DNA from 2 places in the Pseudomonas sp. AC532 genome. Region 1 is predicted to be linked to the other one. Evidence: predicted binding sites of a transcription regulator. Region 1 holds the regulator's gene; the other holds the start of a gene.
What was found. The regulator sigma-54, encoded in region 1, starts transcription at its own class of promoters, with help from an activator protein. The targets are predictions, from matches to a motif close to ANTGGCATNNANNTTGCTNT.
Positions count from the first base shown of each region.

Region 2: a site for sigma-54 is predicted at 6,542-6,561, ahead of flgB (flagellar basal body rod protein FlgB). Genes of this name have one in related genera too.

Region 1 covers NZ_OZ409888.1:3,865,839-3,881,503, reverse strand. The annotation lists gene lptB (LPS export ABC transporter ATP-binding protein) at 1-222, shown strand, start outside; gene ACZ0AV_RS18010 (RNA polymerase factor sigma-54) at 399-1,907, shown strand; gene hpf (ribosome hibernation-promoting factor, HPF/YfiA family) at 2,130-2,438, shown strand; gene ptsN (PTS IIA-like nitrogen regulatory protein PtsN) at 2,454-2,918, shown strand; gene rapZ (RNase adapter RapZ) at 2,936-3,793, shown strand; gene ACZ0AV_RS17990 (HPr family phosphocarrier protein) at 3,806-4,078, shown strand; gene ACZ0AV_RS17985 (superoxide dismutase) at 4,306-4,917, opposite strand; gene ACZ0AV_RS17980 (DUF2753 family protein) at 4,931-5,380, opposite strand; gene fumC (class II fumarate hydratase FumC) at 5,423-6,799, opposite strand; gene ACZ0AV_RS17970 (FagA protein) at 6,792-7,187, opposite strand; gene pmbA (metalloprotease PmbA) at 7,458-8,804, opposite strand; gene yjgA (ribosome biogenesis factor YjgA) at 8,907-9,425, shown strand; gene tldD (metalloprotease TldD) at 9,469-10,911, opposite strand; gene ACZ0AV_RS17950 (carbon-nitrogen hydrolase family protein) at 10,908-11,762, opposite strand; gene ACZ0AV_RS17945 (YhdP family protein) at 11,793-15,620, opposite strand; gene rng (ribonuclease G) at 15,652-15,665, opposite strand, start outside.
Region 2 covers NZ_OZ409888.1:4,514,140-4,529,804, forward strand. The annotation lists gene ACZ0AV_RS20970 (YceH family protein) at 1-191, shown strand, start outside; gene ACZ0AV_RS20975 (MFS transporter) at 372-1,703, shown strand; gene ACZ0AV_RS20980 (flagellar brake protein) at 1,722-2,471, opposite strand; gene ACZ0AV_RS20985 (flagella synthesis protein FlgN) at 2,553-3,020, opposite strand; gene flgM (flagellar biosynthesis anti-sigma factor FlgM) at 3,126-3,458, opposite strand; gene flgA (flagellar basal body P-ring formation chaperone FlgA) at 3,622-4,380, opposite strand; gene ACZ0AV_RS21000 (chemotaxis protein CheV) at 4,460-5,395, shown strand; gene cheR (protein-glutamate O-methyltransferase CheR) at 5,495-6,322, shown strand; gene flgB (flagellar basal body rod protein FlgB) at 6,609-7,019, shown strand; gene flgC (flagellar basal body rod protein FlgC) at 7,031-7,474, shown strand; gene flgD (flagellar hook assembly protein FlgD) at 7,489-8,160, shown strand; gene ACZ0AV_RS21025 (flagellar hook protein FlgE) at 8,202-9,683, shown strand; gene ACZ0AV_RS21030 (flagellar basal body rod protein FlgF) at 9,878-10,618, shown strand; gene flgG (flagellar basal-body rod protein FlgG) at 10,666-11,451, shown strand; gene flgH (flagellar basal body L-ring protein FlgH) at 11,512-12,225, shown strand; gene ACZ0AV_RS21045 (flagellar basal body P-ring protein FlgI) at 12,237-13,334, shown strand; gene flgJ (flagellar assembly peptidoglycan hydrolase FlgJ) at 13,347-14,564, shown strand; gene flgK (flagellar hook-associated protein FlgK) at 14,571-15,665, shown strand, end outside.

The DNA.
Region 1 (15,665 bases):
GACCCGATCTCCGTTGGCGACATCAAGCAGATCATCCATCACCTCAAGGCCAAGGGCATCGGCGTACTGATCACCGATCACAACGTGCGTGAAACCCTGGATATCTGCGAAACCGCCTATATCGTCAGCGACGGGCAACTGATCGCCGAAGGTGACTCCGCCGCCATCCTCGCCAATCAGGTGGTCAAGGAAGTCTATCTGGGCCACGAATTCCGTCTGTGACAGGCTTCCCCATCGATGAGCGCCTGCTGGAGCCAGCTACCATCGCCGCCGTATCGGTGTGACGAAATGGTAACAGCCCCTAGGCAAAGCGCTCGGGTTCAGGCATATAATTTGCTTTATAGTGGCGCTTTGTCGCCATGCCGTCGATTGCGCACAGACGCCGGATAAGGTCTGCAATGAAACCATCGCTAGTCCTGAAAATGGGCCAGCAGCTGACGATGACACCGCAGCTGCAACAAGCCATTCGCCTGCTCCAATTGTCGACCCTGGACCTTCAACAGGAAATCCAGGAGGCGCTGGAGTCCAACCCGATGCTCGAGCGTCAGGAGGAAGGCGACGACTTCGACAATTCGGACCCCATGGCCGATGGCGCAGAAAGCGCCACGACCGCCGCCGCCCAGGAAGAAAAGTTTCAGGAACCGACCTTCCAGGAAAATACGCAGACCGTCGACAACCTGGAAGAAGGCGAATGGGGCGAACGCATTCCCAGCGAGCTGCCTGTCGACACCGCCTGGGAAGACGTCTACCAGACCAGCGCCAGCAGCCTGCCAAGCAGCGACGACGACGAATGGGACTTCACCACCCGCACCTCGGCAGGGGAAAGCCTGCAGAGCCACATGCTCTGGCAGCTCAACCTGGCACCGATGTCGGACAAGGATCGCCTGATCGCCGTGACCCTGATTGATTGCATCAATGGTCAGGGCTACCTGGAAGAGACGCTCGAAGAAATTACCGATGCCTTCGACCCCGAACTCGATGTCGAGCTCGACGAGGTCGAGGCGGTGCTGCACCGCATCCAGCAGTTCGAGCCCTCGGGCATCGCGGCGCGCGACCTGCGTGAATGCCTGCTGCTGCAACTGCGCCAGTTGCCTTCCAGCACGCCATGGCTGAGCGAAGCCCTGCGCCTGACCAGCGATTACCTCGACCTTCTCGGCGGCCGCGATTACAGCCAGCTGATGCGCCGCATGAAGCTCAAGGAAGATGAGCTGCGCCCGGTCATCGAGCTGATCCAGAGCCTCAACCCGCGGCCCGGCTCGCAGATCGAATCCAGCGAGCCCGAGTACGTGGTGCCTGACGTCATCGTGCGCAAACACAACGACCGCTGGCTGGTGGAGCTCAACCAGGAAGCCATGCCGCGCCTGCGCGTCAATGCCCAGTACGCCGGCTTCGTCAAACGCGCCGACTCCAGCGCCGACAACACCTTCATGCGCAATCAGTTGCAGGAAGCACGCTGGTTCATCAAGAGCCTGCAGAGCCGCAACGAAACCCTGATGAAGGTCGCTACGCAGATCGTCGAGCATCAGCGTGGTTTCCTCGACTACGGCGACGAGGCCATGAAGCCGCTCGTGCTGCACGACATCGCCGAGGCGGTGGGCATGCACGAGTCGACCATTTCACGCGTCACCACGCAAAAGTACATGCACACCCCGCGTGGTATTTACGAGCTGAAGTATTTCTTCTCCAGCCATGTGAGCACCTCCGAAGGCGGTGAATGTTCTTCCACCGCCATCCGCGCGATCATCAAGAAACTGGTCGCGGCGGAAAATGCGAAAAAGCCATTGAGCGATAGCAAGATCGCTGGTTTACTGGAAGCACAGGGCATTCAAGTGGCGCGCCGAACAGTCGCCAAGTACCGTGAATCGCTCGGTATAGCACCTTCGAGCGAACGCAAGCGACTGATGTAAGGTGCCCTTGTAGCGGTATCTCTAAAGACGTTGGCGAGGCAGTTAGCGCAAGGAAAAAACAGGCGAAAAGCGCAGTTTACGAGCTGTAAATGAGCATTTGAGTCTGTTTTTGACGCAGATGGCAACGTAGGTAGTTTTTAGAGGTACCGCGTAGCAAGCCCCAGTGTTCCTGTGGCAGGTTCTCCAACCTGCCACTCACACACGGCAACAAGGAGAAGCGGTATGCAAGTCAACATCAGTGGGCACCAGCTGGATGTGACAGACGCACTACGCAGCTACATCGAGGAGAAACTCGGACGCCTCGAGCGGCACTTCGACAAGATCACCAACGTGCAGGTCATCCTGGAGGTCGAGAAGCTCAAGCAGAAGGTCGAAGCGACCTTGCACATTGCCGGAGGCGAAGTGGTCGCCAACGCCGAGCACGACGACATGTATGCAGCCATTGATCTACTGACCGACAAACTCGACCGCCAACTCATCAAGCACAAGGAAAAACAGCTCGACCGTCAGCAGGGTGCAATGGCCCGCTGACCTCGTCCTTCTCCTATGATCCGACTTGAAAACATACTGACCCCCGGCCGTTCCCTCGTGAACGTGCCGGGCGGCAGCAAGAAGCGTGTACTCGAACAGATTGCCGCCGTGATCGCGCGTGACCTGCCCGATCTCGATGGCCAGATCATCTATGAAAGCCTCGTCGCCCGGGAGAAACTGGGGTCGACCGGCTTTGGCAATGGCATCGCCATCCCGCACTGCCGCCTGCCTGGCTGCACCACCCCCATCAGCGCCTTGCTCAAGTTGAGCACCGCGGTCGACTTCGACGCCATCGACGGCGCTCCCGTCGATCTGCTGTTCGTCCTGCTGGTTCCTGAGGCAGCGACCGACGAGCACCTCGAGCTGCTGCGTCAGATTGCGAGCATGTTCGACCGTGAAGAAGTTCGTGAGCAACTTCGCCAGGCCCAGGACAGCGCCTCCCTGTACCAGACCGTCGTGAACGTGCAGAACGGCCACTAGCCCCACAGGATGAGCCCATGCGCCTGATCATCGTCAGTGGCCGTTCCGGCTCGGGCAAGAGCACAGCCCTCGACGTGCTCGAGGACAACGGTTTCTATTGCATCGACAACCTCCCCGCCGGCCTGCTGCCCGAGTTGGCGGAACGTGCGTTGTTGCATACCGAGCTGTTGCACCCGCAGGTGGCGGTATCGATCGATGCGCGCAACCTGCCCAGCCAGCTGAAGCGTTTTTCCGAATTGCTCGACGAGGTGCGAGGTCGCAACATCCACTGCGATGTGCTGTACCTCGATGCCAGCGAAGAAACCCTGCTCAAGCGCTTTTCGGAAACCCGCAGGCGTCATCCGCTGACCAACGAACAACGTTCGCTGGCCGAAGCGATGAGCGCCGAAACCAAGCTGCTGACGCCGATCATCGACCGTGCCGACCTGAAGATCGACACCACCCACCTCAACCTCTACCAGTTGCGCGACACGCTCAAGCTGCGCCTGCTCAACCAGCCGGAGCCGGGAACCGCCTACCTGATCGAATCCTTTGGCTTCAAGCGCGGCATGCCGGTCGACGCCGACCTGGTGTTCGACGTGCGCTGCCTGCCCAACCCCTACTGGAAACCCGAGCTGCGTGATTTCACCGGCCTCGAGCAGCCTGTCGAGGAGTACCTGGCAGCCCAGGCCGATGTCGAGGACATGTACCAGGATATCTTTGCCTACCTGCATAAGTGGTTGCCGCGTTTTGCCGCCAGCAATCGCTCCTACGTTACGGTCGCGATAGGCTGTACCGGCGGCCATCATCGCTCGGTCTACCTCGCCAACCGTCTGGGCAACGCCCTCAAGCCACTGCTGAAGAATGTTCAGATCCGCCACCGCGACCTCAGTTAAGGAACAGCCGCGATGCCTGCCCGTGAAATCACCATCATCAACAAACTCGGTTTGCACGCACGCGCGGCCGCCAAGTTCGTCGGCGTGGCGGGGCGCTTCCCGTGCCAGGTGAAAATCGGTCGCGACCCGCAGAGTCTGGTCGACGGCAAAAGCATCATGGCGGTGATGATGCTGGCTGCAGGCAAAGGTACTCCGGTGCACCTGCACACCGACGGCGAGCGGGACGAGGAAGCACTGCAGGCGCTTGTCGACCTGATCAACAACTACTTCGACGAGGGCGAATGAAGGCTGGGCGCAGGAAGGGTAGCGCGCGGGATTTCAGCCTGCATACATGAAGAAGGGCCGGCAATTGCCGGCCCTTCTCATATCCAGGCCTGAAACTTCGAGGCAAGAACGATCACGCCCACGAAGAGCAGCATCACACCCAGCGCGTAACGCAACCAACGACGATTGGCGACGATGAACCCGTGAAACGGGCCCATGCGTAATCCGGGTCGATTGCGCTGCATCGCTCAGGCCAGGGCAGCCTGGTAACGACGCGCCACTTCGGCCCAGTCGACGACATTGTAGAATGCGCCGATGTACTCCGGACGGCGGTTCTGATAACGCAGGTAGTACGCGTGCTCCCAAACGTCCAGGCCGAGAATCGGCGTATTGCCATTCATCAACGGGCTGTCCTGGTTACCGGTGCTTTCGACCACCAGCTTCTTCTGCGGCGTTACGCTGAGCCAGGCCCAGCCGCTGCCGAAACGGGTCAATGCAGCCTTGGTGAAGGCTTCCTTGAACGCTTCCAGGCCACCGAGCTGGCTGTCAATCGCAGCTTTCAGTTCACCCTGGGGTTCGCCACCGCCGTTGGTGCTCATCACCGTCCAGAACAGCGAGTGGTTAGCATGCCCACCACCGTTGTTGATGACCGCACCACGCTTGTCCTCGGGTACTTCCTTGAGGCGGGTCAGCAGCTCTTCGACTGGCAGCTCGCCAAGCGAATTGCCTTCGAGTGCCGCGTTGAGGTTGTTGACGTAGGTCTGGTGGTGCTTGCTGTGATGGATCTCCATGGTTTGCGCATCGATGTGCGGCTCCAGGGCATCGTAGGCGTAAGGCAGAGCAGGCAGGCTATACGGCATGGTTTCACTCCTTCTAATGGTACTGACGAATGACAGACGCCGAGCGTGCTGTCGGTGATGCATCGCCAGGCGCATGGGCACCCAGCACTCGATCTGTACGGGGGTAGGCCCCGTGCTCGGCCACAAAGTTCAACAGACTGACGTAGGTGTGTCTGCTGTGATTCAGTGCAGCCTGGCGCAGGGCTGGCGTCAGCTGTTCGCTGCTCACGCAGCGCAACAGGTATTCATGGCACGCGCAAAGGTGCTCGGCCGCCTCCTCCGGGTGGCCGATCGTCACCTGCAGGTCGGCCAGGTTGTGCTGGGACACGACGAGCGCCGCCACCGCGGTATCGGCATCCCGCCAGCGCTCGAACAGCACCTGCACCAGGGCCAGCGCCTGCAGGTACTGCTCACGCGCCTCGACCCACGCGCCTTCGTTGAAGTAGCGGTTACCAGCCTCGACGAGTCGTTTCCACTGCTCCATGAGTGTGCCCCCGTGCCTTGGCAAACGTTGCAATGACCGGCGTTACAGGCCGCCTTCGGTGAGCCGCTCGGGGTTGAGCAATTGCTCCAGTTCGGCGCGCCCCAGCTCGGTCATTTCTTCGGCTACATCGATGATCGGCCGGCCTTCCCGATAAGCCTTCTTGGCGATTTCCGCGGCCTTCTGGTAGCCGATCAGCGGGTTCAGTGCCGTAACCAGAATCGGGTTGCGGCCCAGCGCTTCCCTCAGCTTGGGCTCATTGACCTTGAAGCTGGCGATGGCACGGTCCGCCAACAGATGGCTGACGTTGGTCAGCAACTCGATGCTGCCGAGCAGGTTGTGAGCTATCACCGGCAACATCACGTTCAGCTCGAAATTGCCGGACTGGCCAGCCACCGCTATCGCAGCGTCGTTGCCGATCACCTGCGCGGCGACCATCGCCGTCGCTTCCGGGATCACCGGATTGACCTTGCCCGGCATGATCGAGGAGCCAGGCTGCAGCGCTTCGAGTTCGATTTCGCCGAGGCCGGCCAGCGGCCCGGAGTTCATCCAGCGCAGATCGTTGGCGATTTTCATCAGCGACACCGCGGTGGTCTTGAGTTGCCCGGAAAGCGCCACGGCGGTGTCCTGCGAGCCGATCAGGGCAAAGAAGTTGCTGCCAGGCGTGAACTGCCGTCCGGTCAGCGCATTGAGCTCCTGACAGAACAGTTCGGAAAAGCGTGGATGGGCATTGATGCCCGTGCCGACCGCGGTGCCACCCTGGGCGAGGGCCTGCAGCGCCGGCAGGAGGCTGCTGAGCAGCTGGATATTGCCCTGGATCTGCTGCGCCCAGCCGTCGAGCACCTGACTCATGCGCACGGGCATGGCGTCCATCAGGTGGGTGCGCCCGGTCTTCACATAGGGCTGGACCTCGAGCGACTTCTCGCACAGCACCTTGAGCAGGTGACCCAGGGCCGGCAACAGGCGTTCGCTCACCTCGATCGCCGCGCTGACGTGGATGGTGGTTGGAATGATGTCGTTGCTACTCTGCCCGCAGTTGACGTGGTCGTTGGGGTTGACCGGCTCGCCGAGAACGCGCGTGGCCAGGGTGGCGATCACCTCGTTGGCATTCATGTTCGAGCTGGTGCCGGACCCGGTCTGGAACACGTCCACCGGAAAATGCTGCATGAAGTCTTCGGCCAGCAGTTGCTGACATGCCGAGACGATGGCGTCGCCCTGGGCAGGCAGAATCTGTTCCAGGTCGACGTTGGCGCGGGCGGCGGCGGCCTTGGCCAACACCAGCGCGCGAATGAAGGCTTTCGGCATGGCCAGGCCGGACACTGGGAAGTTGTTGACCGCGCGCTGGGTCTGGGCGCCAAACAGGGCCTCGGCGGGAACCGCCAGTTCGCCCATGCTGTCGCGTTCAATACGGGTGTTATTCATAAGGATTTCCTTCTGCCAATTCGGCGATAGAAAGTGACGGCTGCAGGCGCAGGCCGGCCAGACGATTGCGAACGCGGTTCAGGCTATGCTGCTGATCACGTTCGACCGCCAGGTGCTGCAGCGCGTAGAGGGAGCGATAGGTATGGTCCAGACACAGGCTGCGCCAGTGCCAGGGCAGCGCGGTGTCGCAGGCGGTATCCATGAGCAGGCTGAGGGTCGTCAGCGACATCCGCCAGGGGCACAGGCGGCCATGCTCGACCAACTGCCGGCCTTGCGACCAGTGGAGCTCGAGCAGCCGCGGCTCATCCGGAAGCAGGGCGCAGCGAATTCGAAAACCCAGCCAGTGCCAGCAATCCGGACAGGGCGTAGTGCTCGAGCGAAATCTCATGGCTCACCTTTCAGAAGATAATAATATTAATTCCTAAACAGAAAGAATAATCAATACCGCAGTAAATGGAAGCGCCATCCATCCTCGGCAACCCTGGTCACGCTTGAAGACATGCGCTCAGTGAAATGCAGAAAAATCGGCGAAAACCGGTCAAGAACAGGGGAAAAGGCGACAATTTTCTGAAAATACGGAGTTCACGAAAAAGCGCGACATAGCGCCACCTTGCGTGGCTGCCCCGAAAGAACGGGCGCCGATTGGCGCCCGGATACTTCAACTACCCGCGACTGTCATCTTTTCGATCAGCACCGAGCCGGTGCGAATGTTGCTCCGCAGTTCCAGATCGCTGCCGACCGCGACGATCTGCCTGAGCATGTCACGCAGGTTGCCGGCGATGGTCACCTCCTGCACGGCAAACTGGATCTCGCCGTTTTCCACCCAGTAGCCACCGGCGCCACGCGAATAGTCACCGGTAACCATGTTCAGGCCATGCCCCATCAACTCGGTAACCAGCAGGCCGCGGCCCATGCGCTTGATCAGCGCCTGCTGGTCTTCATCACCATGGCTGACGAACAGGTTGTGCACACCGCCTGCGTTGGCGGTGCTGGGCATGCCCAGCTTGCGCCCGGCGTAGGTTCCGAGGATGTAGGAAACCAGCCGGCCACCCTCGACGAAGGGCTTTGCGTAGGTGGCCAGGCCATCGCCATCGAACGCGGCGCTGCCCATGGCACGAGGAATGTGCGGCCGCTCGTCGAGGTTGAGCCAGGACGGAAACAGCTGCTCACCCAGGGAGCCTTCGAGGAATGACGACTTGCGGTACAGCGCACCACCGGAGATGGCACCAAGGAAGCTGCCGAACAGCCCGGTCGCCAGTTCTGCAGAGAACAGCACCGGCACTTCGCAGGTCGGCACCGGACGGGCACCAAGGCGGCTGACCGCACGTTGCGCCGCGCGGCGACCGATGCTTGCAGCATCAGCCAGCAGCTCGCCTTGGCGGTTCACGTCGTACCAGTAGTCGCGCTGCATCTGCCCATCGCTTTCGGCAATCATCACGCAGCTGAGGCTGTGCCGGGTGCTGGCGTAACCACCAATGAAGCCGTGGCTGTTGCCGTATATGCGGCAGCCCTGATGGGTGCCCAAGCTGGTGCCGTCGGCATTGCGGATGCGTGAATCGGCCTCGAACGCCGCAGCCTCGCACACCAGCGCGCGCTCGATGGCTTGCTCCGGGGTTATGTCCCAGGCGTGATACAGGTCCAGTTCGGGCAGATCGCGGGCCATCAGCGCGGCGTCGGCGAGGCCGGCGCTTTCGTCTTCGGAGGCATGCTTGGCGATGGCCAGGGCGGCCGCCACGGTCTCGCGGATCGCCGCATCGCCGGTGGCCGATGTGCTGGCCGAGCCCTTGCGCTGGCCGACGTACAGGGTGATGCCGAACCCCTGATCGCGGTTGAACTCGACCGTCTCCACCTCACGCTGGCGCACCGTGGTAGACAGCCCCTGCTCCACCGACACCGCCACTTCACAGGCACTGGCGCCCTGCTTCTTGGCCTCGGCGAGAATCTGTTCGACCTGTGCCTGCAGGCCCGCTAGCGCGCCTGGTCCGACTACTTCCACTTCACTCATAACGACTCCTGAACATTGGCCGCAGCGGCAACGACTCGGGTCGCGCATGCGGCAAGAAACTTGCTGCTATCATGGCGGCGTTTCCCATTGGATCACCGCAAAATGTCTGATTACCTCGACGACTTCTCCGGCGAGAAGAGCAAAACCCAGATCAAGCGTGAATTCCACGCCCTGCAGGACCTTGGCCAACGTCTCGCCGCCCTCAAGCCCGATCTGCAGAACAAGCTGCCGCTGACCGACGGCCTGCGTCGTGCGCTGGAAGAATCCCCCAAGCACACCGCCAATGCCGCGAAGAAGCGCCATATGCAGTTCATCGGCAAGCTGATGCGCGACCAGGACATTGAAGCAATCCTGACGCTACTCGATCAGCTCGACGCTTCCACGCGCCAGTACAACGAACGCTTCCACAATCTCGAGCGCTGGCGTGATCGCCTGATCGCCGGTAATGACGAGGTGCTGGAGAAATTCGTTGCCGAATACCCCGAAGCCGACCGTCAACACCTGCGTGGGCTGATCCGCCATGCCCAGCATGAAGCGGCGCAGGAAAAAGCCCCGGCCTCGTCACGCAAAATCTTCAAATACATCCGCGAACTCGACGAATCCCAGCGCGGCCTGCGCTAGGTTTCGCTCGCTCGCACGGCCGGGGCGAGCCCCGGCTGACCGTTCAGGCGCCGGTGCCACCTACCGTGATCGCATCGATCTTGAGGGTCGGCTGGCCGACGCCGACCGGCACCGACTGCCCGTCCTTGCCGCAAGTGCCCACGCCGCTGTCCAGCGCCAGGTCGTTGCCGACCATCGACACTTTGCTCATTGCCTCCGGGCCATTGCCGATCAGCGTCGCGCCCTTGACCGGTGCGGTGATCTTGCCGTCCTCGATCAGGTAGGCCTCGCTGGTGGAGAACACGAACTTGCCGCTGGTGATGTCGACCTGACCACCGCCGAGGTTGGCGCAGTAGATGCCCTTCTTCACCGAACGGATGATTTCCTCGGGGTCGCTCTCGCCGGCCAGCATGTAGGTGTTGGTCATGCGCGGCATCGGCAGGTGCGCGTAGGACTCACGGCGACCGTTGCCGGTGCGCGCCACGCCCATCAGACGCGCGTTGAGTTTGTCCTGCATATAGCCCTTGAGCACGCCGTTCTCGATCAGCGTGGTGCACTGCGTCGGCGTGCCCTCGTCGTCCATGCTCAGCGAACCGCGGCGCTGGGCCAGGGTGCCGTCATCGACGATGGTGCACAGCTTGGACGCCACCTGCTGGCCGATCTTGCCGCTGTAGTTGGAGCTGCCCTTGCGGTTGAAATCGCCTTCCAGGCCATGCCCGACCGCCTCGTGCAGCAGCACGCCAGACCAACCGGCGCCCATCACCACCGGCATGCTGCCAGCGGGCGCGGCTACCGCTTCGAGGTTGACCAGCGCCTGACGCAGCGCTTCACGGGCATAACCCATGGCGCGATCCTCGCTGAGGAAATAGCTGTAGTCGGTACGCCCACCGCCACCATGGCCGCCACGTTCGCGACGACCGTTCTGCTCGACTATAACGCTGACATTGAAACGCACCAGCGGACGGATATCGGCGCCGAGGCTGCCATCGGTGGCGGCAACCAGGATGCGATCCCAGACGCCGGCGAGGCTCACCGTTACCTGCTTGATGCGCGAGTCCAGAGCACGGGTTGCCTGGTCAATACGCTTGAGCAACTCGACCTTCTGCGCGCGGTCGATGACATCCAGCGGATTTTCCGGTGCATACAGCGGCGTCACCTGGGTTGCCGAAAATGCCTGCACCCGACCCTGCTGCCCGGCGCGAGCGATGGAGCGTGCGGCACGGGCTGCCTGGCTCAGCGCCTCGGGCGTAATGGCGTTGCTGTAGGCGAAACCGGTCTTTTCCCCGGATTGAGCGCGTACGCCCACACCTTGATCGAGGTTGAAGCTGCCTTCCTTGACGATGCCGTCTTCCAGCACCCAGGTCTCGGAAACCTGAGTCTGGAAATACAGGTCAGCCGCATCGATACCCGGCCCGGCCAGCTCACCGAGCACGCCAGGCAGATGATTCAGGGTGAGACCGCCTGGGCTGAGCATCTGCTCGCTGACGGTCAACAACATGTCGCTCATAACGTCTCCACATCAGGCTGCCGCGGCTCGGCCGCAGCGAAAAATCGTTTGTGTCGCAGCACCGGCATGCGTTCACGGATCGCGGTCTGCTCGGCGGTATCGCGTTCGGCCAGCAGGGCCGCCTCGCCATCCGCCTGTTCTGCCAGCTTACGCCCCCAGGGGTCGATAATGCTGGAGTGGCCGTAGGTTTCCCGGCCGCCGGGGTGAATACCGCCCTGAGCGGCGGCCAGCAGGTAACACTGGGTCTCGATGGCGCGGGCGCGGATCAGCACGTCCCAGTGGGCGGCGCCGGTAACCCGAGTAAACGCCGACGGTGCACTGATCAGCTCGGCGCCAGCGTCGCGCAGCGCACCATAGAGCTCAGGAAAGCGCAGGTCGTAGCAGATGGTCAAACCCAGGCGCCCGACGGGGGTGTCGGCCACCACCAACTGTTCGCCATGGGCATAGTCATCGGACTCGCGATAATGGCCACGGCTATCACTTACATCGACATCGAACAGGTGCAGCTTGTCATAGCGGGCCACGCGCTCGCCGTGCTCGTCGATGAGCAGCGAGCAGGCCCTTGGCTTGCCCCGCGGTTGGCCTTCCGGCGGCAGTGGCAGGGTACCGGCCACTATCCACAACCTGAGGGCGCGAGCGGTACGTTTCAACCAGGGCAGCACCGGGCCTTCACCGCAGGCTTCCAGGTACCCGAGCTCGCCGGCATCGCGGCGGCCAAGGGCGGAGAAGTTTTCCGGCAGCACGGCCAGCCGCGCGCCACCGGCCGCCGCCTGTTCCAGCAAACGCTGCGCCTGCAGCAGATTGGCGACGATATCCGCCTGGCTGGTCATCTGGATGACGGCAAGTGACATCACGGCTCCTCGTTCGGGTAGGGCTGCACGTCAGTTGGGTTTCTCGAACGGCTTGTCGAAGGTCAGCTGCGGATCATGCAGCGTGCCCTTCACGTCGTATTGCACGCTGGCGAAACGCGCGACCCGATCACCGAGCAGCTTGTCAGCCACGAACAGCGCCCCGCCAATCGCCGGCGCGCCGACGATCAGTGCGGCGAGTGGCAGGTTGTTGGTGACTGGCAGCGTTACCAGCAGCTTGGCGTCGATGCCCTGGTTGATCATGTTCAGGGTGCCGTTGAGCTCCAGGTTGCTCGACGGCCCGGTCATGGTGATCGGCTCCTGGGTGACGAACACGCCATCGGTAGCGCTCAGGTTACCTTTGACCCGGTCATAGCTCAGGCCTTTGCCAAGCAGGTCGGAGAAGTCCAGCCGCAACCGGCGACCAATCGAGTTGAAGTTGAGCAGGCCAAACACCCGCAGCGCCGAAGCCGAGCCCTGTATCTCGACGAACTGACCCTTGCGCAGCGCCGCATCGAGGCTCCCGGAATAGCGCTTGAGGCTGAAGTAAGCCGGCGAACCGGGCCAGTGACCGTCCGCATCCAGGCGAAAGCTTTCGCTGGTAGCCGAAGGCGCGTAGCCCCAGGCCTTGAGCACCTCGGAGAGCTTTTCACCCTGCATGCGCCCCTTGTACCAGCTGCGCGTCTGCCCGGGCACGCCCTGCCAGCCGATGGCGCCCCCGAGGTGCAGGCCCTTGAGGTTGATGTCCAGGTCACTGAACTGTACGCCCTGAGCATCCGGCCGCGCCTTGAGCGACCAGGCGCCCATGTCGTCGTCGCCCTGGAACACGTGGGCGACACGCACATCCAGCGCGGGAATCTGCCGTGGGTCGAAATTGGCCAGCGGGTCAGGCGCTTCCGGCTCCGTCGCGCCCTCGGTTTTCGGCTTGGCCGCTGGCAGGCGCACATACTCCAGGTCGGCGATGATCGGACGGCCAGACGCGTCGAACAGGCTCACACGCCCCTTGGCCAGCGCGCTGTCGACGCTGAGCGACCAGCCACCGTCGATGGGCCACAAGCCGACATCGAGGTCATCGAGCTGTTGGCCGAACCCTTCGAAGCGACCAATGCGCAATTGCGCGTCGGTGAACAGTTGCTGAGCATCCTCGCCGGACGACTGCTGGTAGGGTTTGACCGCCTCCTGCCAGGCAGCCAGGTCGACCTGCGCGACCCGCCCACGAACCCGCACGCCGCAGCTGGTCGGCAGAATCGCCGGGCCGTCGCCCAGGCGCAATTCGCCCCGGCTCTTCTCGAACTGCCCGGGCGGCGTCGCCAGGGTGAAGCTGGCCACGTCCGCATAATCGAACCAGTAACGCTGTTCGCTGCCACCGAAGTTCATCCGCCAGTCGGCATAACGCTCTTCGCCAGCCGCCTTGCCGAACGGCGCCGGCAACGCGATGCCGAGGCCCTTGAGGTTGGAGTCGACGCGCAGTTGACTGTCCTCCCCCTCGAGGCTCAGGCGCAGGCGATACGGCAGGCTGCCCTCGGCCGGCAACGGTTGTTTCACGCCCAGCCAGCCGGCGAGGTTGGCCAGGGGGACCACCCCGTTGGCCTCGATGCGGCTACGCGCGCGGCCTGGCTGCCCATCGGCGACCGCCTTGCCGCGCACCGCGTGGCCCAGCGCACGAGCGCTGATCGCAGGTGCACTCAATCCCTTGCTGGTGTCGTAGCGGAAATCACCGCTCACCTCGGTCAGCTCCAGCGCCGGCTTGCTGATGGCCAGCGAGGCCTTGTCGGCCGTGAAGTCGACGATCACCTTGGGCTGCTGGCCCTTGCCCAGCGGGATATCCAGGTCCAGCGCACCGTCGAGGGCACCCTTGCCCTTCCAGCCGGCAAAGGTGTCGGCCACTCCCAGCGGCGTGTCCTGGAGAATTTTCAGACCATCGCCGACGCTGCTCTGCAGCTTGCCCTTGAGCTTGAGGCGCGGTGTTTCACCCGGGTCGACGCGGGCGATATCGGCAACGGCCTCGCGCACCTGGCTGTCGAGAATGCGCCCCTGCGATACGCGCACGCGCACGCCGCTGTCTTCGATCAACACCTGGCCACGGGCGTCCTTGAGCGTCGGCCATCCCGGCTGGAAGGCAAGCTCGGCATCCTCCACGTCGAAGAACAGGCTGATGCTGCGCACGGCCGGGTCTGGGTTGCGGTTGATCGACCCCTGGTACTGGAAATAGCCTTCATTGACCTTGCCGCCGCGAATCGCGGTTTTCAGCCACTCGTCGAGCGCAGGGCTGAGTGCTGGCGTCGGCAGGTATTTCTCGGTGAAGCGCGCATCGCCGTCACGGATGCCGACCCGCAAGTCCATGTAATCCTCGCGCTCGGGATCCTTGAGCAGGCGGATCAGGAAGTCGCCGGCGACCTTGCCCTCGTCACCCACCACCTGCAGGTAGGGCGCGCGCAGCGTGAAGCCCTGGTCATCGAGCGTCCAGGTCAGTCGTCCCCGGGCCTGCTGATACTTCCAGGCCTTGGGAAACAGCGTGGTGAGGTGCAGGGAGAAGTCTTCGCTGTCGACTTTCAGCTCGCCCTGGCCTAGGTCACCGGTGATGCTGCCGCTGCCATTTTCCACGGCCGGTGACGCATGCCAGGCGGAGAACCCCACGCGCTCCAGGTTGGCGGCGAACTGCAGACGCTGCGGCCCCGCGAACTCCGGCCTGAAGCTGGCCGTGAGGTTACGCAGGGCGCCATGGGGCTTGAGGGTCTGCAGCAGCTCCAGCGCGGTATCCGGCATCGGCGCCAGGCCCTCGACCAGCGGCACCAGCAGGCCGACATCGAGGCGGTCGGCGCTCAGGCTCCAGCGCTGCAGGTCCTCGCCCCTGGCCGCCTGATGGTCGAGGGCGATGCGCGCTTCACCCCAGCGCTGGTCGCCACGGCTGAAGGCGAAATCGTCGAGCAGCAGCTGGAAATCATTCTCCTCGCGTTCGAAGTAGGCATTCAGCGAAAGGTCCTTTATCGCCACCGTTTCGCGCTCGGCGTAGCGCCCCGCCAGCTGGGGGGCGTGCAGGCGGGTGGCGGCGGCCTGCAAACGGCGATGCTCCCAGAGCCCCCACGCCTCACCGCCCAGTTGCAGGTGGTCGAGGTGCCAGCCACGGGTCACGGCCGGCGGCAGCCAGGCCGCCCAGTCGCTCTGCGGCCCGCTCAGGTAGAACTCGGCACGCGCGTCCTGCCAGTGCTCGGCCTGCATGCGGGTACGCAGCTGCAGGGCGAGGGGTTGGCCATCGGGCAGTTGCACGCGAGCGTCCACCCGCTGTCGAGTGCTGCCATTGCGAATGCTGAGATTGATGGCGCTGAGCGTGATGGGTTTCAGACCCTGAGCCTGAACGCTCACCTGGCTGTCGAACAGGGAAAGCCGGTTGACCATCTGCGACTGACGCAGCACCTTGGCCACGTCCAGCGGCGGCTGATTCTGCCGCTGTGGAATGCCTTCCACCTGCCAGGCGCCGTCTTCGCCCTGACGCACCGTCAGGCTCAGGCCGTCGAGCTGCAAATCGGCGATGCGCGGCTGCCAGGCGAGCAGGCTTGCCAGCAGGTCAGGCACCACACGAACCTGCTGCAGCGCCAGGCTCTGATCGCCTTCACCCAGGCGCAGGTCGCGCACCAGCAGCAGCGGCGAGAAACCGCTCCACTGGCCTTCCAGCGTGCCGATGCTGACGGGCAGGCCGAGTGCCTGGGTGGCGCGGGCTTCGACGTCCTCTCGGTACTCGGCGACCAGCGGTACCAGCTGGCGGCCCAGGCTGACATAAAAGGCAGCCAGCACCAGGCCCAGGGCGCACAGCCCCAGACTCCAGCGCAACAGCGTGGCAAACGCCTGCCCGAACCGCTCCATTCAGCTCATGCCCCGGCCCGGCCGGGCATTTTCATAGCAACACCA
Region 2 (15,665 bases), 650 kb from region 1:
GCCAGCGCGAAGACCGCTACGCCCACCTGCTGGGCGATCCGGCCGAGTTGCAGGCGCAGATCCAGGAGCGGGCAGGGCACGCAGAGCGGCCAACTGCGGGATCTTCTGCCGAGCGTCTGGAAGCGCTCGAAGCCAGGATCAGCGAGCTCGAAGCGCGCCTGGCGGTACTGGAGGGTGGCATCGCGGGCTGAGTTGAACCGAGCCTGGCGTTGATCGTCGCGGGAATAATGAACTGTTGCGCAGTGCGCATCCTCAATATGGCACGGCACGAGCACCCCCCTTTTCTGGAATGCCGTTTGCCGTGTTGGGTATCCGTTTTGGTTTAGGTTGAGCGGTCTGCTCGGCTGGTTACAAGGAGTCGTTGCTGTCTAATGCGCATGATCTGGAAGTCCTTCAGTTCGCTGTATATCGCCACCGTACTGATGCTGCTGGGCTCCGGCCTTCTGAGTACCTACCTGGCGTTGCGCCTGGCAGAGTCCGGGGAGGGTGTGTGGGCGGGTGCGCTGATGGCGGCCAACTATTTCGGCCTGGTGCTGGGCGGCAAGATCGGCCACCGGCTGATCGCCAGGGTCGGGCATATCCGTGCCTATGTGGCCTGTGCAGGTGTGGTCACCGCCGCCGTGCTGGGGCATGGTCTGCTTGACTGGCTGCCCGCCTGGTTGGTCCTGCGCGTGCTGGTCGGGCTGGGCATGATGTGCCAGTACATGGTGATCGAGAGCTGGCTGAACGAGCAGGCCGATACCAAGCAGCGTGGCCTGGTGTTCGCCGGTTACATGGCGGCATCCTACCTCGGCCTGGTGCTCGGTCAACTGGTTCTGGTGGTGCATCCCACCCTGGGGCTGGAACTGCTGATGCTGGTGGCCCTGGCCTTTGCCCTGTGCCTGGTGCCGGTGGCGCTCACTCGGCGCCTGCACCCGTTGCCCCTGCACCCGGCGCCCCTGGAGATGCGTTTCTTCATCAAGCGTGTGCCGCTGTCGCTGACTACCATCGGCGTGGCCGGCCTGATGATCGGCGCCTTCTACGGTCTTGCGCCGCTCTACGCTACGGATATGGGGCTGGCCACCGAGCAGATCGGGATATTCATGGGGTGCTGCATTCTCGCCGGTCTCATCGTGCAGGCGCCGCTGGGTTGGCTGTCGGATCGCTTCGACAGGGTCAAACTGATACGCGGCATGGCCGGCTTGATGGCGCTGGTCGCGGCGCCGCTGGCGATCCTCACCGAAGCGCCGCTGCTGTTGCTGATTTCGGTCGGTTTCGTGGTCAGCATGCTGCAATTCAGCCTCTATCCCCTGGCGGTTGCCTTCGCCAACGACCACGTCGAGGCCGATCGGCGCGTATCGCTGACCGCCATGTTGCTGGTGACCTTTGGCGTCGGTGCCTGTATCGGCCCGCTGTTGGTAGGAGTGCTGATGCGCTTCTTCGGCGCCAACATGCTGTATGCCTTCTTCTGCCTCTGCGGGCTGTTCCTGGTCTGGCGGGTGCGCTCGAACATCGTCACGCATCTTCATCAGGTCGATGATGCGCCGCTGCAGCACGTGGCCATGCCGGTGAACATGACGGCTTCTCCGCTGATGGCAGCGCTGGATCCGCGGGTCGATGAGCAGGTGATTCAGGACCAGATGCAGGATTCGGTCGCAGTCGATCCCGAAGTGCGCAACGAGGAAGATGACGAAGGCAGGCCTGCGGGCGCACCGCAGACCTGAAGGTTTCGAAGGCGGGCGTCAGAGAAAGGTATCGTTCTCGAAGCGCCGCGCCTCACGTTGCAACTGGTACACGAAGCGCTCTATCAGGCGCTGCTGCAGGCCACTCATGTTGGCGAAATGCAGACCGACAAAGGTGAGGTCGAGCTTGTCATCATAGCGTGCATGGCGCAGCTCGACGGCGACGTCCAGGCGGCCTACCGGCAACAATGCATGGAAGCCTTCGTAGACCTGACCCGGCTGCAGCTTTTCGCTGGCATCGCCAGGCAGGCGCACCTTGCAGCCCGAGGCGGATATGTCGAGCATCTGGCCTTCCAGGGGGGAGCGCAGTCTACTGCCGCCCAGCTCGACCTTGACCTGATCCGACTGCTTCAGCGCGGCGCGAAATGCATTACGGCGCTGGTGATAAAGCATCTCTGCGGGGATGCTTCCTACATAGCAGCGCTCGCCCTGGAATTCGCCGGCCTGCATGCTCGTCGGGCAGTCCCAGGCTATGCGCACGCCGTCATGCAGCGACTCGACGCGAAAGGCTTCGCCGTTCTGCATGTAGCGTTCGCCGTCGCTCGGGATCATTTCATCGAGAATCAGTAAATTCTGATCACGGTCCACTTCGATGACATAGCTCTGGAAGCGCTGGTTGCGTTCCTGAAACATGATGATCAAGGGGTCATGGTGGTGTTGCAGAAGGCGTAGGTTGGCAACGATTTCCATGGGTGCCTTGAGCACTTTCGGGGGTTGCGGGCCATCGTCCTGAACGAAGGGGTTGGACACGGTCCAGTGATCTCCGGGGCAAGGTACTGCTGCGCCTATGATAATGCCATTTCGGCATCATTGCGCATCTTGTCGTTATATTCAGGCCTGACTAAGCGGGCGCTTGCTGCCAATCTTAGCGGTACCGCCGCTGCTGTCATAGAGCGAAGGTGTCTCGTTGCCACGCAGGATACCAAGCATTTTCCCGGTGGAGGTCTGGCTTGAGCGGATCACGCGGCCGTTACGCAGATTGGCGCTCTGGCAGCTTTCCAGAAGAGCGCTCAGCTGGTCGCTGCTGGCCATCAGGGCATCGCCCTGATCGGAACCCTGGGCGAGCGCCTGCAAGCCGGTGCGGTCGGCGCTCAGGTTGAGGTTCATCAGTGTCTGGGAGCGCTGTCTGCCGTGCTGGTCCAGGCAGGCAAGGAGAGGCTGCTTGTCGGCCAGGATCTGTTGCAGGCGGGTAAGGTCATGTTCGCTCAAGGCCTGGAATTCGGCCTCGATCAGCTCAAGCAACCGGCCTGCATGGCCGATATCTTCATTGAACAGGTCAAGCAGGGTTTTAGCGTTCATAACGGGCTCTCTGGGGGGGCAACTCGTTCGAAGAGGGCTAGCCGCGTGGCTGGCACACATCGAAACGGTTCCCGGGCGTCCAACACCCCAGTGCAAGCCCGCAGACTAGCGCTGGGATTCGAAATTGAGCAGCTTGCTGGCGACGCGCTGGCTGTCGACCTGATAACTGCCATCGGCGACGGCCTGCTTCAGTTTGGCGACCCGATCGGTGTCGACGACCGGTTGGTCGCGCAGCTTGTCCACGGTCTTCTGCAGCTGCTGAGCTTCACTGCTCAGTTGAACGGATTCACCGCTCTTGCCGCCAAGGGCTGCTTTCTGGCTCGCGGCTTCGTTGCCTGCGGCCTTGTCGGCGGCTTCATTCTTGCCGCCCTGGGTGCTACCTGCACGTGTGGTGCTGGCTGGCGTGGTGCTGTTGAGCCGATTGAAATCGATGACCATGATGCAGAACCTCTGACAGGGTTTGGACGCTTGCCTAGTGTGTCGGCGACTTCCGAGAAAACTTTAGGCAAAAAAATCGCGTCGCTTGCACAGTCTAAAACACGCTGCTTCATCAGTCAGCCAGAGCTCTGACAATCCTTTCGGCAAATGAGTCCGCAGACTCCTACATCGATACTTCAACCTGCCCTGGGCCGATTACCCGAGCCCGTACCACCCGCTGTGAGCGCTGGTTGCGCACACTGATCTGTTTGCCCACGGTGCCGTCGGAGAGGGCTTCGCCAGGCATGCGCACATTGATGCCCCCGCTGCGTGCACTGATCACCACCTGGTCACCACGACGAATGGCCTCGGCCTGGCGAATATACACCGGCGCCAGCACCTGCTCCGGCTGCATGGCGCGTGTCGCTTTCCTGCCGAGGGCCTGCCCGAGATCTGTCAGGTAGCCCTGGTTGAGCAGACCCACATCGCGTTCCGCGAGCATGATGTCCGCTTCGTTCAATACCCCGTCGCGCTTGATGGGGCGCACCACGGTGACCACTTCGCGGAACAGGCGAACCTGCCCTGGCACGAATACCGTCCAGGGGGAGGTGCCGTCGCAGCGTACCCGGGTGGTCACCCGGCCTACCGGTTCGGCCGGGGTTTCCAGGGTGGTGGTCAGTGGCTGATCGCACAACGGCAGCCGCAAGCGCGGGTCCAGGCGGTTGATCTCGATCTCGTGGCGAGCCTGAATGTTGCTGCGCTGCAAATACTCATCAACAGCCTGCTCAAGAAAGCGCTGACTCTCGCCGATAAGCTGATCGGGCAGGGTGACGGAGGCAGTTGACAGCGTGCTATAGCCGAGCGCCAGTAAAGCAGGTAAAACTGCCAGGCATCGAAGGCTCTTGGCCATCGCGCGTCGAATAATTGTCGTTTGTGCATTCATGCCTGGTTAGAAGCAAAGCGCGTGCCGCCTGCTACGCTGACCAAATCAGATGCGTTACTGAATTAATGAGGGCCCACACATGGCCGGTGTGATGGATTCGGTCAACCAGCGCACTCAGCTGGTTGGGCAGAATCGCCTGGAACTGCTGCTGTTTCGTCTCGATGGCTCACAGCTTTACGGGATCAACGTCTTCAAGGTGAAGGAGGTACTTCAGTGCCCGAAACTCACCATAATGCCGAAGTCGAGCCCGGTGGTTCGCGGCGTGGCGAACATTCGTGGCGGCACCATTCCGATCCTCGATCTATCCATGGCGACGGGCAAGCGCCCGCTGGGTGATCTGGAGGGCAGCTTCGTCATCATCACCGAGTACAACACCAAGGTGCAGGGCTTCCTGGTGCGTTCTGTCGAGCGCATCGTCAACATGAACTGGGAAGAAATCCACCCGCCACCCAAGGGGACCGGGCGTGATCACTACCTGACGGCGGTTACGCGGTTGGACGACAAGCTGGTCGAAATCATCGACGTGGAGAAGATTCTCGCCGAGGTGGCGCCGACTTCCGAAGTGATTTCCGTGGGCGTGGTCGACGCCGAAACCCAGACCAAGGCCGTCAGCCAGCACGTGTTGATCGTCGACGACTCGTCGGTTGCCCGCAAGCAGGTGATGCGCTGCCTGCAGACCATCGGCGTCGAGGTGACGGCATTGAATGATGGTCGCCAGGCGCTGGATTTCCTGCGTGCCATGGCAGACGAGGGCAAATCGCCGGAGCAGGAGCTGCTGATGCTCATCTCCGACATCGAGATGCCCGAGATGGACGGCTACACACTGACCGCCGCGATACGCTCCGACCCGCGCATGCAGAAGCTGCATATACTGCTGCATACTTCGCTGTCCGGGGTGTTCAACCAGGCGATGGTCAAGAAGGTGGGGGCCAACGACTTCCTGGCGAAATTTCGTCCGGATGATCTGGCCTCTCGAGTGGTCGAACGCATCAAGGCGAGCGTTCAATCGACATGACGTATCAGCCGCCCGATCTATCTGGCGGCAGTAGCATAATCGGCAGGTGCGCAGTGGCTCGCTTGTCGTTCTACTTTTCAGATGGGCGAGGCTGCGCGAGTGTCTTCAGGTAATTTGGATTTTGAGCAATTCCGGATCTTTCTGGAAAAAGCCTGTGGCATCGTGCTGGGTAGCAATAAGCAGTACCTGGTCTCCAGCCGGCTGAACAAACTGATGGAAACCAATGGCATCAAGTCTCTCGGAGAACTGGTGCAGCGCATGCAGACTCAGCCACGCAGTGGCCTGCGTGAGCAGGTGGTCGATGCCATGACTACCAACGAAACCCTGTGGTTTCGCGATGCCTATCCATTCGAAGTGCTCAAGAATCGCGTGTTGCCGGAGCTCATCAAGGCGTACCCGGGACAGCGTCTGCGTATCTGGTCGGCAGCCTGCTCCTCGGGGCAGGAGCCTTATTCGCTGTCGATGAGCATCGATGAATTCGAGCGCAGCAACCTTGGTCAGCTCAAGACCGGGGTGCAGATCGTTGCAACGGATCTGTCGCCGACCATGCTCAACAACTGCAAGTCGGGTGAGTACGACAGCCTGGCCATGGGCCGCGGCCTTGCCCAGGAGCGTTTGCAGCGCTTCTTCGACCCCAAGGGGCCGGGGCGCTGGGTGGTCAAGCCGGCGATCAAGAGTCGGGTCGAGTTTCGCCCGCTGAACCTGCTGGACAGCTATGCCAGCCTGGGCAAGTTCGACATCGTGTTTTGCCGCAACGTGCTGATCTACTTCTCGGCTGACGTCAAGAAGGACATCCTCACGCGCATCCACGCCATGCTCAAGCCTGGCGGGTATCTGTTTCTCGGTGCTTCCGAAGCCCTCAATGGCTTGCCGGAGAAGTACCAGATGGTGCAGTGCAGTCCCGGGATCATTTACAAAGCCAAATGATTGCAGCTGCTCAAGACGGGAGGCCCAGGCCTCCCGTTTGCGTTTCTGCAAAATCCCTTCGATGACTGACAGTGTTCCGTCACCTGGGCGTCAGAAAAGCGGCAAGCCGCTCGGCAATTGCCGCCTTCACCTTGCCAACCGGCGGAAAAGCTTTGCCGCTTAGCCTCTCTGCTCGACTCCTTTATTGCTCATCAAGCTGATTTATAAAGAAAAAAATAAATTGGCACGTGCTTTGCTGAGAACTTTGCACGAAAACAGGCTAGCCGCCATGGCAAAGGTTCCTGAGATGAGCATCAGTTTCGACAGCGCATTGGGTATTCATGAGAAGGCATTGGGCTTCCGCGCCCAGCGTGCCGAGGTGTTGGCCAACAACATGGCGAACGCCGACACCCCCAACTACAAGGCCAGAGATCTGGACTTCGCCTCTGTGCTGGCCCAGCAGGCCGCCAAGAGCGGCGGCACCGGCAATGCGGGCCTGAAGACCACCAACAGTCGCCATATTGCAGCAGAAGGCGTGCCAATGGGTGATGCGGCCCTGGCCTACCGCATCCCCACAGCGCCCTCGATCGATCAGAACACCGTGGACGCGCAGGTAGAGCAGGCCAACTATGCCGAGAATTCGGTGGCCTTCCAGACCAGCTTCACGCTTCTCAACAGCAAATTCAAAGGGCTCGTAAGCGCCCTGCGTGGTGAATAAAGGAGCCCGACATGTCACTTACCAGCGTGTTCAACATCGCCGGAACCGGCATGAGTGCCCAGAGCACTCGCTTGAATACCATCTCCAGCAACATCGCCAACGCCGAAACGGTCTCGTCGAGCATCGACCAGACCTATCGGGCGCGGCACCCGGTGTTCGCGACCGTCTTTCAGCAGGCACAGGGTGGCGAGAACGGTTCGCTGTTCGCCGACCAGGATCAGTCGGGTGCCGGCGTGCAGGTGCTGGGTATCGTCGAGGATCAGAGCAGCCTGATGCCGCGCTACGAGCCGAACCACCCGGCGGCCGATGAAGCCGGTTATGTGTATTACCCCAACGTCAACGTGGTCGAGGAGATGGCGGACATGATTTCCGCCAGTCGCGCCTTCCAGACCAACGTGGAAATGATGAATACCGCCAAGCAGATGATGCAGCGCGTCCTGACCTTGGGTCAGTAAGCCGGGAGTGAGAGATGAGCACTGTTGATGGCGTCGGCTCCAGTTCGGTACTGGATCAGTTTCAGGTCAAGCAGGACACCACGCAGAACAAGGAACTGGGCAAGGACCAGTTTCTCAATCTGCTGGTGGCGCAGCTGAACAATCAGAACCCGCTGGAGCCCCAGGGCAACGGCGAGTTCATCGCACAGCTGGCGCAATTCAGTACCGTGGAAGGCGTCGAGAAGCTCAACTCGAGCATGGAGACCATTCTCTCGGGTTATCAGTCTTCCCAAGCTCTGCAGGCGTCTTCGCTGGTCGGTCGCAAAGTGATCGTGCCGGTGGACAAGGCCGTGGTCGATACCAGCGAGAGCTTCAAGGCCAGCGCCGTGCTACCGACCAGCAGTAGCAACGTGTACGTCAACGTCTATGACGGTTCCGGCGCGGTGGTCAGCCGAATCAACCTGGGTGAGCAGAAGGCCGGCAACGTCAACTTTATCTGGGACGGCAAGGACTCCAGCGGCAACGTGATGAAGCCGGGCACCTACCGGTTCGAGGCCCAGGCAACGTACGGCAACGAGACGAAGGGGCTGCACACCATGCTGCCGGCCAACGTCGACAGCGTGACGCTGGGCGGCAACGAATTGATGCTCAACCTTGCAGGAATCGGCAATGTGCCGCTGTCGCAAGTGCAGGTCATTGGTCAGTAACTAACAGGTTGTAACTGCCGGGTATCGGCAAGGAGAATTTCATGTCGTTCAATATCGGTCTTAGTGGCCTGCGCGCTGCGACCAGTGACCTTAACGTAACGGGTAACAACATCGCCAACGCCGGTACCGCGGGCTTCAAGCAGTCACGTGCGGAGTTCGCCGACCTCTATGCCTCGTCGATGCTCAGCAGCGGCTCGAACCCGATCGGTAGCGGTGTGCTGCTCAGCGACGTGTCGCAGTTGTTCAGCCAGGGCAACATCAACTACACCCAGAACTCGCTGGACCTCGCCATCAACGGCAGTGGCTTCTTCCGCACCAGCAACAACGGTGATATCAGCTACACCCGTGCCGGTTATTTCGGTACTGATCGCGAAGGTTTCATCGTCAACAATTTCGGGCATAACCTGCAGGGTTATGGCGTAGACGCTAACGGCAATCTGCAGAACGGCATCATCGGCAACCTGAGGGTGGAAACAGCCAGTCAGGCGCCGCGCTCGACCAGTACGATTACCCAGCCATTCAACCTGAACTCGACCGAAACCGTTCCGGTGCTACGCCAGAGTGCCTTTGATGGCGCCTTCCAAACCGCTTTCAATGGATCCCTCCTGCCTGGTGTCCCCAATCCGACGCCTGCTCAGATTGCTGCAGCGACCGCGGCGGCGACGCCGGCACAGCTTGCAGCTGCCAACGCGGCGGGTAATACCGCGGGCTCCACGGCTGCCAACGCCTCCTTCAACCCTGCGGACCCGACCAGCTACAACCGCTCCACATCGGTCAACATCTACGATGCCCAGGGCAACGCGCATTCCTTCACTCAATATTTCGTGAAGACCGATGCCAACAACTGGGACGTAAAAATCCTCGTCGACGGTCGCAACCCGCTGAACCCTGCCAACACTCAGCCGCTTTCCGCCAGCATAAGCTTCGATGCCTCGGGCAAGTTGCAGACCGTGGATCCGACTGCGTTGAGCGCCGGGCTCACGGTCAACCCCGATGGCACCATCAGCATGAATGGCTGGATTCCGGCAGCGCCCACCAATGCCGAAGGCACTACCTGGGCGGCCAATGGCTCGGATGCCAGCGACGCGGTGAAGTTCGATTTCCGCGGCTCCTCCCAGTACAACAGCACGTTCTCGGTCGCCAGGGTCGTCCAGGACGGCTATAGCACCGGTGAGTTGTCGGGCCTGGAGATCGATGAGACCGGCGTGCTGTTCGCGCGTTACACCAACGGCCAGACCAAGGTTCAGGGCCAGTTGGTGCTGGCCAACTTTGCCAACATGCAGGGGCTTACGCCGGTCGGTAAAACTGCCTGGGTTCAATCGTCGGCATCCGGCGAGCCGGTGGTAGGCACGCCGAAAAGCGGCACGCTGGGTACGCTGCAGTCCGGCGCGCTGGAAGACTCCAACGTCGAGCTGTCGGACCAGTTGGTGAACCTGATCGTCGCCCAGCGCAACTACCAGGCCAATGCCAAGACCATCGAGACCGAGAGCGCCATCACGCAGACGATCATCAACCTGCGTTGATAGGCGTCAGGGAGTTGTTGCCGCCAGCGGCAACAACTCGCCAAGCGACAAATTACAGGCTCCCTCGGGAGCCTGTTCTGTTTTATTTATTCAAATAAAATCAATGGCTTATGTGTTTTTATAAGCCATGGCACGCCAATTGCTTTTAAGCTCTTGTCAGAGTCGCGGGCGAGTTGCCCCACCTCGGAGGAAACATGGACAAGATGCTGTACGTCTCCATGACTGGTGCCCACAACAACACGTTGGCCCAGCGTGCCCACGCCAACAATCTGGCGAACATCTCCACCACCGGCTTCCGCCGCGATTTCGAGCAGGCGCGCTCGATGCCGATCTTTGGTGAGACTCAGCCGTCGCGAGTGTTCGCCATGAGCGAGCGACCCGGTACCGACTTTACGCCGGGCGCCCTGCAGGAAACCGGCCGTGATCTGGATGTCGCGATTGGCGGCAAGGGCTGGCTGGCCGTGCAGGCGCCGGATGGCACCGAGGCCTATGTGCGTACCGCGAGCCTGAACGTCGATGCCCAGGGCATGCTGCGCACCGGCAATGGCATGCCGGTCATGGGCAATGCCGGGCCGATTGCCGTGCCGCCGGAGCAGAAGATCGAGATCGGCCAGGATGGCACCATCAGCATTCGTGCCCTGGGCGAAGCGCCGCGGGTGCTCGCCGAGGTTGACCGGTTGCGGCTGGTCAATCCTGACCTGAAACAGATGCAGAAAGGCAGCGACGGCATGATCCGCTTCACCGGCCCGCAGCCGCCAGAGGCGGATGCCACCGTGCAGATCACCTCGGGCTTTCTCGAGGCCAGCAACGTCAACGCGGTCGAGGAAATGACCTCGATCCTGGCGCTGTCCCGGCAGTTCGAGCTGTCGGTAAAGATGATGCGTACGGCCGAAGACAATGACACCGCTATGGCGCGTGTCTTGCAAATGACCTGATAACCAAACGCGCGGCGCCATGAATCCGGCGCCCGAGGAGAAACGCTATGCTTCCGGCACTTTGGGTCAGCAAGACCGGCCTGTCCGCTCAGGACATGAACCTGACGACCATTTCCAACAACCTGGCCAACGTGTCCACCACGGGCTTCAAGCGCGATCGCGCCGAGTTCGAGGACCTGCTGTACCAGATCCGTCGCCAGCCCGGCGGCCAGTCGAGTCAGGACAGCCAGTTGCCGTCCGGCTTGCAACTGGGTACCGGTGTGCGCATCAACGGCACGCAGAAGATCTTCACCGCCGGCAGCCTGCAAACCACCGAGCAGCCGATGGACATGGCGATCAATGGCCGTGGTTTCTTCCAGGTTTTGATGCCCGATGGCACGGTGTCCTACACCCGTGATGGCAGCTTCCACCTGAACTCCGATGGCCAGGTCGTGACTTCGCAGGGTTTCGCCCTGGAGCCGGCTATCGTGTTGCCGCCGGAAGTGCGTACGTTCACCGTGGGTGAAGACGGTACCGCGTCGGTGACCACCACCGGCAACCCGCAGCCGCAAATCGTCGGCAACATCCAGATCACCGACTTCATCAACCCGGCGGGCCTGGAGGCGATCGGCAACAACCTGTTCCTGGAAACCGCCTCCAGCGGTGCCCCGCAAGTGGGTACGCCGGGCCTCAACGGGCTGGGCACGACGCTGCAGAACACCCTGGAGAACTCCAACGTCAGCGTGGTCGAGGAGATGGTCAACATGATCACCACCCAGCGCGCCTACGAGATGAACTCCAAGGTCATCTCCACCGCCGACCAGATGTTGTCCTTCATCACGCAGAACCTTTAAGACCCGGGGTAGGGCGACAGCCCGCCCCTCGATACGCCTGAACGTTGTGAGGTAGTGGTTATGAACCGCTTGGTGTGTGTGTTCTCGATTCTCGGCAGTGTAGTGCTCACTGGCTGCATGGCGCCTGCCGCCAAGCCCAACGACCCGTACTACGCGCCAGTGCTGCCGCGCACACCGTTGCCGGCTGCGCAGAACAATGGCTCGATCTTCCAGTCGGGTTTCGAGAACAACCTGTACGGCGACCGCAAGGCGTTTCGCGTCGGCGATGTGATCACCATCAGCCTCAGTGAACGCATGCAGGCCAGCAAGAACGCCAGCTCGCAGATGTCCAAGGACAGCAACGCGAACATTGGCCTGACCTCGCTGTTTGGCGGTGGTGTGTCGATCGACAATCCCAGTTCCAGCCTCAACCCGCTGAAGGCCGAGAACCTGGGGCTCAGCGCCCAGTACGGTGCCCAGCGTGACACCAATGGCTCCGGCCAGGCCGGGCAGAGCAACAGCCTGACCGGCTCGATCACCGTTACCGTGGCCGAGGTGCTGCCCAACGGTCTGCTGGTGGTACGCGGCGAGAAGTGGATGACGCTCAATACCGGTGACGAACTGGTGCGTATAGCCGGGCTGGTTCGCTCCGACGACGTCGCCCGTGACAACACGGTGGCCTCGACCCGTATCGCCGATGCACGCATCACCTATTCCGGCACCGGCGCCTTCGCCGATGCCAGTCAGCCAGGATGGCTGGATCGCTTTTTCGTCAGCCCGCTGTGGCCGTTCTGAGGTTCTTGATCATGCGCAAATGGATCATCACTGTCGCGGCGCTGCTGCTGGCCTCCACCGCTCAAGCCGAGCGGCTCAAGGACCTGGCCAGCATCCAGGGTGTACGCAGTAACCAGTTGATCGGTTACGGCCTGGTCGTGGGCCTCAATGGCAGCGGCGACCAGACCACCCAGACGCCCTTCACCGTGCAGACCTTCAACAACATGATGGCGCAGTTCGGTATCAAGGTGCCGGAAGGCGGCAACGTGCAGTTGAAGAACGTCGCCGCGGTGTCGATCCATGCCGACCTGCCGCCGTTCGCCAAGCCCGGGCAGACCATCGACATCACCATTTCCTCCATCGGCAACGCCAAGAGCCTGCGCGGTGGCAGCCTGCTGATGACGCCACTCAAGGGTATCGACGGCAACACCTACGCCATTGCCCAGGGCAACCTGGTGGTGGGCGGTTTCGATGCCAGTGGCGCCGACGGCTCGCGCATCACCGTCAACGTGCCCTCGGCTGGCCGCATCCCCGGTGGTGCCACGGTCGAACGTCCGGTGCCGAGCGGTTTCGATCAGGGCAATACCCTGACGCTGAACCTCAATCGCCCGGACTTCACCACCGCCAAGAACATCGTCGACCACATCAACGAACTGCTTGGCCCCGGCGTGGCTCAGGCGCTCGATGGTGGCTCGATTCGCGTCAGCGCGCCGCTCGACCCGAGCCAGCGTGTCGACTACCTGTCGATCCTCGAGAACCTCGAGGTCGATGTCGGGCAGGCGGTCGCCAAGGTCATCATCAACTCGCGTACCGGCACCATCGTGATCGGCCAGAACGTGCGTGTGCAGCCTGCCGCCGTGACCCATGGCAGCCTGACGGTGACCATCACCGAAGACCCGATCGTCAGCCAGCCAGGCGCTTTGTCCGGCGGCGAGACCGCGGTTGTGCCGCGCTCACGGGTGGGCGCCGATGAAGAAATGAAGCCGATGTTCAAGTTCGGCCCGGGCACCACCCTCGACGAGATCGTGCGGGCGGTAAACCAGGTGGGCGCGGCGCCTTCCGACCTGATGGCCATCCTGGAGGCGCTCAAGCAAGCCGGCGCTCTGCAGGCCGACCTGATCGTGATTTAAAAGGAACGGGACATGGATACTCGACTCGCGGCCGCCGGCACCAGCAGCATTGATACTGGCGCCTATACCGATCTCAATCGCCTCAACCAGTTCAAGGTTGGTGGCGACAATGAGGAAAACATTCGCAAGGTTGCGAAGGAATTCGAGTCGCTGTTCCTCAATGAAATGCTCAAGACCATGCGCTCGGCCAACGAAGTGTTCGGTGAAGGCAACTTCATGAACAGCAACGAAGCCAAGACCTACCAGGACATGTACGACCAACAGCTGTCGGTGACCATGGCCGGCAACAAGAACGGTATCGGCCTGGCCGACGTGATGGCGCGGCAGATGTCGAAGATGCGCAACGTCAGCGAGCGGCCCAATCCATTCGCCCAGGTCGACGCACCGGTGCCGGCCGCACCGAGCAAGCCGCTGGCGCGCACCGAACAGGCAGCCGCGCCCATGCAGGTCGAAAAGGCCGCGGCGGTTGCGGACGGCGAGCGCAATGACATGGCCTTGCTCAATCAGCGCCGCCTGTCACTGCCCGGCAAACTGGCTCAACGTGTTCAGGCCGGCATCGTGCCTGGCGCTGAGGCGGTTACGGCTGCTACAGCGCCAGGCACGCCCGCCGGTGATGCCGTGGGCAAGCCGCTGGCCAAAGGTGATTGGTTGCCTGCCAAGGCCTATGCGGCGCCGACCGAACGCCGCCTGGACATCAACGGCAGCGAAGCCATTGCCAGCCGCACCACCTTCAAGTCGGCCAAGGAATTCATGGAAACCATGCTGCCGATGGCCGAGAAGGCGGCAGCCAAACTGGGCGTCGACCCGCGGTACCTGGTCGCCCAGGCGGCCCTGGAAACCGGCTGGGGCAAGTCGATCATCAAGCAGGGCGATGGCAGCAGCAGCCACAACCTGTTCGGTATCAAGACCCACAACACCTGGGGCGGTGATTCCGCACGGGTGATGACCACCGAATACCAGAACGGCAAACCGGTGAAGGAAGCCGCGTCCTTCCGCGCCTACGAATCCTTTGCCCACAGTTTCGACGATTACGTGAGCTTCCTGCAGAGCAACGGGCGCTATGAAAAAGCCCTGAGCTCGACCGCCAACCCCGAGCAGTTCGCCCGCGAGTTGCAGAAAGCCGGCTATGCCACCGATCCGCAGTACGCCAACAAGGTGTCGCAGATCGCTCGCAAGATGTCGACCTACCAGATGATCGCCGCCAACGGCGCGCCCTCGAACCAGGGATGATGAAGCATGGCTGACTTACTGAGCATTGGCCTGTCGGGCCTGTCGGCGAACAAGACGTCGTTGGCGGTCACCGGCCATAACATCACCAACATCAACACGCCCGGGTTCTCGCGCCAGGACACCATCCAGGCCACACGTACGCCGCAGTTCAGCGGGGCGGGCTACATTGGCTCCGGCACCTCGCTGGTGGATATCCGCCGCAGTTACAGTGAGTTTCTGACCACCCAACTGCGCAGCAGCACCTCGTTGAGCAGCGACGTGGCGGCCTACAAGAGCCAGATCGATCAGCTGGACTCACTGCTGGCCGGCACCACCACGGGAGTCACACCGTCGCTGCAGAAGTTCTTCTCGTCCCTGCAGACCGCCGCCGAGGATCCGTCCAACGTGCCCGCCCGGCAGTTGGTGCTCTCAGAAGCCGAGGGGCTGAGTCGGCGATTCAATACCGTTTACGACCGTTTGAGCGAGCAGAACGCGTTCGCCAACAAGCAGATGGGGGCCGTGACCGAGCAGGTCAATCGGCTCGCCGGCTCCATCGCCAGTCTCAATGAATCGATTGCCGTCGCGCAATCCAACGGCAGTCAGCCCAATGATCTGCTCGATGCCCGTGAAGAAGCGGTGCGGCAATTGTCGACGTTCATTGGCGTCAACGTGGTCGCGCAGAACGATGGTACGCAAAACGTCTTCATCGGCTCTGGCCAGCCGCTGGTAATCGGCAACAGTGCGGCGCGCCTGGAAGTGGTGCCCGGCACCAATGATCCGAATCGCTCGGAAATCCAGTTTCTGGTGGGTGCATCTCGGCAGACCATCACCACACAAGTCACTGGCGGCGAGCTGGGCGGCATCCTGCGGTATCGCGAGGAGGTGCTGGACACCACCTTCAATTCCCTGGGGCGCCTGGCGCTGGCGGTGAGTGATCAGGTCAACAGCCAGCTGGGGCAGGGCCTGGATCTGAAAGGGCAGGTTGGCACCAAGCTGTTCGGTGATTTCAACGCCGAATCACTGGCCCGCTTGCGCGTGCTGCCGTCTTCTACCAACAGCAGCAATGCTTCACCGATCCTCAACATCAGCAACAGCTCGCTGTTGACCACCAGCGATTATCGA